DNA from 3 places in the Sphingopyxis sp. BSN-002 genome. Region 1 is predicted to be linked to each of the others. Evidence: predicted binding sites of a transcription regulator. Region 1 holds the regulator's gene; each other region holds the start of a gene.
What was found. Region 1 encodes LexA, which represses DNA repair genes until DNA is damaged. Its sites were predicted from a motif close to GTTCCNCNCTTGTTCT; they were not measured.

Region 1 (3,277 bases):
CGGCATCATGGCCGCCAAGCGCACCGCCGACCTGATCCCGCTGTGCCACCCGCTCGCGCTTACCAAGGTCGCGGTCGAGTTCGATTGGGAGATGGACGGCATTTCAGTGCGCGCGACCGCCGCGACGACCGGCCCGACCGGGGTCGAGATGGAGGCGCTCACCGCCGCCTCGGTCGCGCTCCTCACCCTCTATGACATGGCGAAGGCGCTCGACCGCGCGATGATCCTCGGTGACATCCGCCTCCTCGAAAAGAGCGGCGGCCGCTCGGGCGACTGGCGCGCCGAATGAGCGGACTGCTTCCCGTCGAGGAAGCGCAGGCGCGCCTGTTCGCGCTCCGCGAACCGCTGGGGGCGGAGAATATCGCATTTTCCGAATCGCTTGGCCGCTATGTTTCGCAAGCCATCGTCGCCCGCCGCGATCAGCCCGCCGCGCCGCTCTCGGCGATGGACGGCTATGCGGTGCGCTTCGCCGACCTGCCGGGACCATGGACGATCATCGGCGAAAGCGCCGCGGGAAGCGTTCCGTCCGCGCCGGTCGGCAAGGGAGAGGCGATGCGCATCTTCACCGGCGCGTGGCTGCCCGATGGCGCCGACACGGTGATCATTCAGGAAGATGTGGCGGCCGACGGCACCACATTGCGCCTGTCGACCGCCGATACGATCCAGCCCGGCCAGCATATCCGCGCCCGCGCCAGCGACTTTGCGACCGGAACGACGCTCGTCCCCGCCGGCACCCGCCTCACTCCCGGCGCGATTGCGGCCGCGATCATGAGCGGCGCCGGGCAGCTCACCGTCGGCAGGCGTCCGCGCGTCGCGATCCTCACCACGGGCGACGAACTCGTCCAGCCCGGCCACGCCCTCGCCCCCGGCCAGATCCCCGACAGCAACGGCACGATGCTCGCCGCGATGCTGGCAGGCGAACCCGCAGTCGTTACGCTGCCGCTCCACATCCGCGACGACCGGACGATCTTGTCGCGTGTATTGAAGGATTTGGCGCGACGTCACGACGTCATCGTGACCGTCGGCGGCGCCTCGGTCGGCGATCATGACCATGTCCGCGGCGCGCTCGGAGACGCCGGCGGCAGCATCGATTTCTGGAAGATCGCGATGCGCCCGGGCAAGCCGCTGATCGCCGGCAGCATCGGCGATGCGCTGCTCCTCGGACTGCCCGGCAATCCATCGTCGGCCTTCGTCACCGCGACGCTGTTCCTGATCCCGCTCGTCCGCCATCTCGCCGGAGCCCCGAGCCCGCTGCCCGACATCCATCAGGCGCCGCTTGCAAGCGCGCTGGGCCCCGGCGCCAAACGCCGCGACTATCTCCGCGCCCGACTCGATCGCGGCGCGCTCACCGTATTCGACGGGCAGGACAGTGGACGCACTGCTCCGCTCGTCGAGGCCAATGCGCTGGTCATCCGCGAGATCGGCGTACCCCCGCGCGCCGCGGGCGAGCAGGCGGACTATATCGCGATCGCTTGACAAGTTCCGCTTTGTTCCATTATCGTTCTCATTATGTCCGGAACTGGCATCATGGAGAACGACCGATGTTGACCGCGAAGCAGCATGAACTGCTCCACTTCATTCAACAGCGCCTCGACGCGAGCGGGATTTCACCCTCGTTCGAGGAGATGAAGGAAGCGCTCGGCCTCAAGTCGAAATCGGGCATTCATCGCCTGATAAGTGCCTTGGAAGAAAGAGGTTTTCTCCGCCGCCTCCCCAACCGCGCCCGCGCGCTGGAGGTGCTGAAGGTCCCCGAAGCCGCCAAGACGCCCGTGCGCAACGATAATATCGTTCCGCTCCGCAAACCCGCGCCGGCGCTCAAGCCGATCGCCGCGAACGACATCATCGAGGTACCGCTGCACGGCAAGATCGCCGCGGGCGTCCCGATCGAGGCGTTCGAGGATCACAACCAGCTCGCGGTGCCTGCCGCGCTGCTCGGTGCCGGCGAACATTATGCGCTCGAGGTTTCGGGCGACTCGATGGTCGAGGCAGGCATTTTCGACGGCGACTATGCGCTGATCCAGAAGGCCAGCACCGCGCGCGAGGGCGACATCGTCGTCGCGCTCGTCGATGGTCAGGACGCGACGCTCAAATATTTCCGTCGCGAGGGCAAGATGATCCGGCTCGATCCCGCGAACAGCGCGTATGAACCGCAGCGCTACGAAGCCGGACGCGTCATCGTGCAAGGTCGGCTTTCGGGACTGCTTCGTCGTTACCACTGACCAGCGGCGCATGGCGCCACGGATGGCCGTCGCCCGCATCCAGCGTGGCGACGGCCTTCGGCTTTTTACCGAGATAGATCGCCAGCCCGCCGCTTTCCGCCAGACTGTCGCGATCGATCGTCAGCCAGCGCGCGGCGCACTCGCGCGGCAACCAGCGGTCGCTGATCACGACGTCGGCCGCCCTGCACGCCGCCGCCATCTCTTCACCCTCGATCCTGTCCCGACCTCGCGAGGCAAGGATGATGCGCCCCTCTTGCACCCATCGACAAAAGTCCGGATTGCATTCGACATGATCGAGATCGGCCAGCGCCCCCAGCGGCGCATCGCTTCCCGCCGCCTCGTTCATCGTGTCGCGCACGAAATCGCCGGCACGGTCGCGGAGGAGCGCATACCCACCTCCGGGCGCTGCCACGGCTATATTACGTCCATCGCTCGTCACCAGAAGGTCGGGGCGCGGCTGCATCAACAGCGCCAGCATTCCGGCGAGTAACGGAACAGCGCCCCACCAGCGCCAACGGGTCGACCAGATCAATATCCACAGCCCGCCGAAAGCCGCCATCGCGAACCCCCAAGGCGGGAAGCGCGGCAAGGTCGCAACCGCGCCCGGTGCCTCCGCGACGCGATGCGCGAGCTGAATGAGCAGCGTCAGCGCTTGTTCGGTCACCCACCAGAAGGGGGCTCCCAGCCCGACACTATCGAACGCCAGCGCCAGCGCTTCGGCGGGCATGATGACAAAGGTCGTCAGCGGGATCGCGACCACATTGGCGAGCGCTCCATAAAGCCCTGCCTTGTGAAAATGAAAGAGCGCGATCGGCGCCAGCGCGACTTCGACGGCGATCCCGGTAATCAGCAGCCCCGCAAGCCCGCGCCCCCATCGAAAGACGATAGGCTCCTCGCGCCGCGCCATGAAGCGTTGCATCGTCCTGCTTTCATGCAGCGCGACGATTGCCGTCACCGCCGCGAAACTCAGCTGGAAGCTCGGCCCGACGAGCGATTCAGGTCGCCAGACCAGCACGATCAATGCCCCCGCCGCAACCAGCCGGAGAGTCAGCGCCTCC
Region 2 (3,277 bases), 1.3 Mb from region 1:
TCGGCGCTGAGTTCGTATTTCGGCGCCTCGGCGGTGTTGTCGGCCTCGACCCCGCCCGCGAAGCCGGCGCGCTGCACCGATTTCGAGCGGAGATAATAGAGCGATTTGATGCCGAGTTCCCACGCGCGATAGTGGAGCATGAGCAGATCCCATTTCTCGACATCGGCGGGGATGAACAGGTTCAGCGAGGCCGCCTGGTCGATGTAGGGCGTACGGTCGGCGGCGAGTTCGAGCAGCCAGCGCTGGTCGATCTCGAAGCTGGTCTTGTAGCAGTCCTTCTCGTCCTGCGTCAGGAAGTCGAGGTGCTGGACGCTGCCGCCGCGTTCGAGGATCGAGTTCCACACATTGTCGCTGTTCTTCGCCTTGTCGACGAGCAGCGCCTCGAGGTGCGGGTTGCGGATCGAGAAGCTGCCCGAGAGCGTCTTGTGCGTGTAGATGTTTGCCGGGATCGGCTCGATGCACGCGCTGGTGCCGCCGCAGATGATGCTGATCGACGCGGTCGGCGCGATCGCCATCTTGCAGCTGAACCGCTCCATCACGCCCTGATCGGCGGCGTCGGGGCAGGGGCCGCGCTCCTTGGCGAGCAGCATCGACGCCTGATCGACCTGCGCGCGGATATGCTTGAAGACGCGGAGGTTCGACGACTTCGCCATCGCGCCCTCGAACGGCAGGCCGCGCGCCTGGAGGAAGCTGTGGAAGCCCATGACGCCGAGGCCGACCGAGCGTTCGCGGCTGGCGCTGTACTTGGCGCGCGCCATTTCGGGCGGGGCGCGGTCGATATAGTCCTGCAGGACGTTATCGAGCATGCGCATGACATCCTCGATGAACTGCTTGTCGCCGTTCCATTCGTCCCAGGTTTCGAGGTTGAGCGACGAGAGGCAGCAGACCGCGGTGCGATCCTGACCCAGATGGTCGCGGCCGGTCGGCAGTGTGATTTCGCTGCAGAGGTTCGAGGTGGTGACCTTCAGCCCCAGATCGCGGTGATGCTTCGGCATCATGCGGTTCACCTGGTCGATGAAGATGATGTAGGGCTCGCCGGTCGCGAGGCGCGTCTCGACCAGCTTCTGGAACAGGCCGCGCGCATCGACGGTGCCGCGGACGCTCTGGTCCTTGGGGCTGCGCAGGTTGAATTCGGCGCCGTCGCGGACGGCCTCCATGAACTCGTCGGTGATGAGGACACCATGGTGCAGGTTCAGCGCCTTGCGGTTGAAGTCGCCCGAGGGTTTGCGGACCTCGAGGAATTCCTCGATCTCGGGATGCGAGATGTCGAGATAGCAGGCGGCCGAACCGCGACGGAGCGAGCCCTGCGAGATGGCGAGGGTCAGGCTGTCCATCACGCGGACGAAGGGAATGATGCCGCTGGTCTTGCCGTTGAGGCCGACGGGTTCGCCGATGCCGCGCACCGCGCCCCAATAGGTGCCGATGCCGCCGCCGCGCGACGCGAGCCAGACATTCTCGTTCCAGGTGCCGACGATGCCCTCGAGGCTGTCGTCGACCGAGTTCAGATAGCAGCTGATCGGCAGGCCGCGGCCGGTGCCGCCGTTCGAGAGAACGGGGGTCGCGGGCATGAACCACAGACGCGAGATATAGTCGTAGAGGCGCTGCGCATGCTCCTGATCGTCGGCATAGGCATCGGCGACGCGCGCGAACAGGTCCTGATAGGATTCGCCGGGGAGGAGGTAGCGGTCCTCGAGCGTTTCCTTGCCGAAGTCGGTGAGCAGCGAATCGCGGCTGCGATCGACGGCGATATCGAATCGGCGCGCATGCACCTTGGGCTCGCCCGAATCATTGAGCTTCGCGGACGAATCGGCCTTCGCCTCGCCCGTCGATTCGGGAGTGGCCAAAGCCTCTGTCTTCGTCAGTTCCACCGTCGCCACGTCGTTCGTCTCCACCCGTTCCGTCTCGCGAAAATCCATCTAAATCGCCCCCGATATGAGACGCGCCAGCGGCGCGTATGTTCCTGTCTTGTTCGACTCGGGACGAAGCCCCGGTCTTAGCATCTAATCACCCGCCGGTGGGACATATTTTTGCGCGCAAAAGGGGTTTTCCCGTGTCCATATGGGATGGACGACGGAAATCCGCCACTTTCGGCAAAACACTATTTGTTGGGGTCCCCCCGTTGGCTTACCCACCATCTATAGTGCCACGTCTGGGAGCGGACGCAAGACGGTAAATGACAGATTAGGGACTCAACTCGTCGATATTTTGATTCGTCTCGTCGCGCGAAACAGGGCGTCGGAGGCAGGATCGCGAGCATTTCCGCGGGCCTTGGCGCGAGCGGACGCGAGGCACAAAAAATGCCGCCCCTCGGGCGGCACACCGGCGCCTCCGGCCGGCAAAGAAAAAGGGCCCCGGACGATGTCCGGAGCCCTTTTGAATTCTATTCCCGATTAGGCCGAAGCACCGCCGTTGCCGACGCCGCCACCGCCCAGGAACTTCCAAAACCAACCCATTTCAGATCTCCTGTGGTCACTGTCTACGCAGGACAGTTAACGGAGCATATACCTTAATAGGTAAGGTAAATCGAGTCTTAACTATAAATGCCTCTTACAATTGCCACCATTTTGGGAGTCAGGCGGACCTGCTGTGGGGGGAGGCGGAAAGGCTGTCGATCAGCTCGGAAAATAGCTGCGGCTTTCCAAGCAGATAACCTTGACCGACATCACAACCCAATTGTTCGAGAAGTGAAAGTGTCGGCGCATCTTCAATGCCTTCGGCGACGGCGACGGCGCCAAGACGATGGGCGAGGTCGATCGTCGATTTGACGACTTCGAGGTTCCGCTGCGAATCGCGCATCGTCATCACGAATCGCTTGTCGATCTTGATTTCGTCGGCCTCGATCTCGGTCAGATATTCGAGGTTAGACTGCCCGGTCCCATAGTCGTCGATCGACAGGCGGACGCCGGCGCGACGAAGCTGGGCCAGCGTCTGGCGTGCCTGCTGGCTGTTTTCGATCTGCGCGGTTTCGGTAATCTCGACCGTCAGCTTCTCGGGCGGCAGGTGGTGCGCCGTGAGCATGACGCGGATCGTGCCGACGAGGTCGCTATGGTCGAGCAGGGTGGCCGACAGGTTGACCGACATATGGATGTCGAACCCGCGCGCGTGCAGCTGCGCCGCCGAACGGATCGCCTGGTCCATCACGAACAGGGTGAGCCGGTAGATGTCCTGGCTCTTCTCCGCCTGGACGATGAATTCGTCGGGCGGAATGGGACCGCGCGTCGGGTGGGTCCAGCGCACCAGCGCCTCCAGCCCGACGAGCTTGCGCGTCGCGACCTCA
Region 3 (3,277 bases), 1.2 Mb from region 1:
CGAAGCCGTTGACGGCGGCAATGATGGGTTTCGAGATGGGGTGCGAGACCATGCCCGCAAAGCCCCATTCCTGCTGCACCTTGTCGGAAGGATAGAGGCTCTCGCCACGCGACAGTGCGACAAGGTCGGCGCCGGCGCAGAAGCTCTTTTCGCCCGCGCCGGTGATCACGACGGCGCGGATGTCGTGATCGCTTTCCGCTTCCTTGAGCGCGGTGCCGATACCGACATGGACCGCGGCGTTGACGGCGTTGCGCGCGTCGGGCCGGTTGATCGTGACGATCAGGACATGGCCGCGGCGTTCGGTGAGGATGGTGGTGTCGGTCATCGCGAATCTCTCCCTTTCGGGCGAGTATCGCGATGACTTGACGTTTACGTCAACTGGAAAGACTTCGATGCAGATGCCCGTGAGGGAGCCTCTGCATCGCTATTGTGTCAACGAGCCGTCCGCGCCAGCGCTCGCAATATGCGCTTCGGCCGCTGCAGTCATCGCGCGATCGACCCGTTCTACCAGATCAGGGGATGCGCTATCGACAATCCACTTCTCTTCGATCGCCTTCTTTTCCAGATCGCTGGCCTGAAACTTTTGCCCAGCCGGGGATTCGAAAAAACGTTTCAGGTCATTGAGTTGCCTCGTCGACATTCTCTGGAGGGCCGTTTTCGCGCCTTCGGATCTTTGTGCCTGCGTAGGTCCGCCGTCGTTGCCCGGTTCGTTATACTGCGCGGTCACCGCCGCGTGCGATGCCAAGGTATCCGCCCATACTCCCAGAAGGATCTGTCCGACCTCCCCAGTCAGGAAAATCTTGACCTGTCCGATCTCGGCCGTGGAGAGCCGACTTGCGTAAAGCTCGGTAAGCATCGTCACATATTGTGGATAGCGATGATCCAGGTCGTCCTGAAGAATGGGCCGCAACGAGTTGCGAAGCGCCTGATCAAGTCCCGGATATTGTCGATTCAGATCAGCTGCCACAGGATCGGACGCGAGCAGGCGATCGATCAGGAAGTCGACCGTCGGTTCGATGAACTTCTCCATTCGGCTCTTGCTGAACAGGGTCGTTGCCAAATCCCGAGCCGCCTCCTCATGGGAAGGCGTCTTCACAGTGGCCGCGGGTACAACTTGCGCAAGCGCGGGTAGGGGTGACAGTCCCGTTACAGCTATGGCTGCGAGAACACGCAGGCAGCGAACCATTGTCTTTTCCCCCGATGCAAATCAGTCACATCCGTCCGCGAGCCAATCTGCTGTAAAGGCGTTTGCCACTCAGCGGCCGGAAATTGCTGGCTCAAGCAATGGTTTGCCCGGTCTTCGCCCAATCCGCAAGGAAGCCCTCGATGCCCTTTTCGGTCAGGATGTGCTTGAAGAGGCCCTTGATGACCGACGGCGGTGCGGTCATCACGTCGGCGCCGATCTTCGCGGCTTCGAGCACATGGATACCGTGGCGGACGCTCGCGACGAGGATTTCGGTTTCATAGGCGTAATTGTCGTAGATCAGCCGGATGTCGGCGATCAGCTGCATGCCGTCGAAACCATTGTCGTCGTGGCGGCCGACGAAGGGCGAGACGAAGGTCGCGCCGGCCTTCGCCGCGAGCAGTGCTTGTGCGGCCGAGAAACAGAGCGTGACATTGACCATCGTGCCGTCGCTGGTCAGCGCCTTGCAGGTCTTGAGCCCGTCGATCGTCAGCGGCACCTTGATGCAGACATTGTCGGCGATCTTGCGGAGGATTTCGGCCTCCTTCATCATCGTCGCATGGTCGAGCGCGACGACTTCGGCCGACACCGGGCCGGTGGTCAGCGCACAGATTTCCTTTGTCACTTCCTTGAAGTCGCGGCCCGACTTGGCGATCAGCGACGGGTTCGTCGTGACGCCGTCGAGCAGGCCGGTCGCGGCGAGTTCCTGGATGTCGGCGATTTCGGCGGTGTCGGCGAAGAATTTCATGGCGCGGGGCTTCCTTGCGGGCAGGGTGATTCGGATCGGTTCCCGCCCTAGAACAGCGCGCGCCAAATATGAACCGTCCGCATTTCCGGAAAGCGCTGGCGTTCCGTCTTTGTTCCGATTATGCGATCGGCATGGCCAAAGCGAAGCGTCAATATGTCTGCCAGAATTGCGGATCGGTCTCGTATCGGTGGCAGGGGCAATGCGCCGATTGCAACGAGTGGAACACGCTCGTCGAGGAAGCGGGCGAGACCGCCTTTTCGGCGAAGCACGACCTCAGCAAGGGCGGCCGGACGCTCGCGCTCGAAACGCTCGACGAACATAGTCCGATGCCCGAACGGATGCTGTGCGGCATCGCCGAGTTCGACCGCGCGCTCGGCGGCGGATTCGTCGCGGGATCGGCGACGCTGATCGGCGGCGATCCGGGGATCGGCAAGTCGACCTTGCTGCTGCAGGCCGCGGGGCGGCTCGCGAAATCGGGCAAGTCGGTCGTCTATATCAGCGGCGAGGAAGCGGCGGGGCAGGTGCGGCTGCGGGCGCAGCGGCTGGGGCTCGGCGATGCGCCGGTCGCGCTCGCCAGTGCGACCTCGGTGCGCGACATCCTCGCGACGCTCGACAGCCGGACCGCCGATTTCGTCGTGATCGATTCGATCCAGACCATGCACAGCGACCTGATCGACAGCGCGCCCGGCACGGTCAGCCAGGTTCGTGCGAGCGCGCAGGAACTGATCCGCTATGCCAAGGACAGCGGCGCGGCGATTGTGCTGGTCGGGCATGTCACCAAGGACGGAACGATCGCAGGACCGCGCGTCCTCGAACATATGGTCGATACCGTGCTGGCGTTCGAGGGCGAGCGCAGCCACCAGTACCGGATCCTCCGCGCGGTGAAGAACCGCTTCGGCGGTACCGACGAGATCGGCGTGTTCGCGATGGGCGAAGAGGGGCTGGGCGAAGTCTCCAACCCGTCGAGCCTGTTCCTGACCGATCGCAGCCGCGACGTGCCGGGGTCGGTGGTGTTCCCTGCATTGGAGGGCACGCGTCCGGTGCTCGTCGAAGTGCAGGCGCTCACCGTGCGCCTCGCGAGCGGCGCGACGCCGCGGCGTGCGGTCGTCGGTTGGGACAGCGGCCGGCTTGCGATGGTGCTTGCGGTGCTGGAGGCGCGCTGCGGACTCCAGATGGGCGGCGCCGAAGTCTATCTCAACATCGCGGGCGGCTATCGGCTGACCGATCCCGCGGCCGATCTCGCGGTCGCGGCCGCACTGATTTCGGCGTTCAGCGAGCGGCCGGTGCCGTCCGACGCGATCGTCTTTGGCGAGCTGTCGCTTTCGGGCGAGGTTCGTCCCGTCTCG

Region 2: a site for LexA is predicted at 1,957-1,972, ahead of L7H23_RS14855 (ribonucleoside-diphosphate reductase subunit alpha). Genes of this name have one in related genera too.
Region 3: a site for LexA is predicted at 2,032-2,047, ahead of radA (DNA repair protein RadA). Genes of this name have one in related genera too.

The regions. Positions count from the first base shown of each region.
Region 1 covers NZ_CP091804.1:535,264-538,540, forward strand. Annotated here, with positions in the region: gene moaC (cyclic pyranopterin monophosphate synthase MoaC) at 1-289, shown strand, start outside; gene L7H23_RS02780 (molybdopterin molybdotransferase MoeA) at 286-1,476, shown strand; gene lexA (transcriptional repressor LexA) at 1,542-2,219, shown strand; gene L7H23_RS02790 (ComEC/Rec2 family competence protein) at 2,173-3,277, opposite strand, start outside.
Region 2 covers NZ_CP091804.1:2,984,723-2,987,999, forward strand. Annotated here, with positions in the region: gene L7H23_RS14855 (ribonucleoside-diphosphate reductase subunit alpha) at 1-1,916, opposite strand, end outside; gene L7H23_RS14860 (EAL domain-containing protein) at 2,572-3,277, opposite strand, start outside.
Region 3 covers NZ_CP091804.1:3,068,187-3,071,463, forward strand. Annotated here, with positions in the region: gene L7H23_RS15265 (enoyl-CoA hydratase-related protein) at 1-325, opposite strand, end outside; gene L7H23_RS15270 (hypothetical protein) at 425-1,030, opposite strand; gene fsa (fructose-6-phosphate aldolase) at 1,278-1,931, opposite strand; gene radA (DNA repair protein RadA) at 2,063-3,277, shown strand, end outside.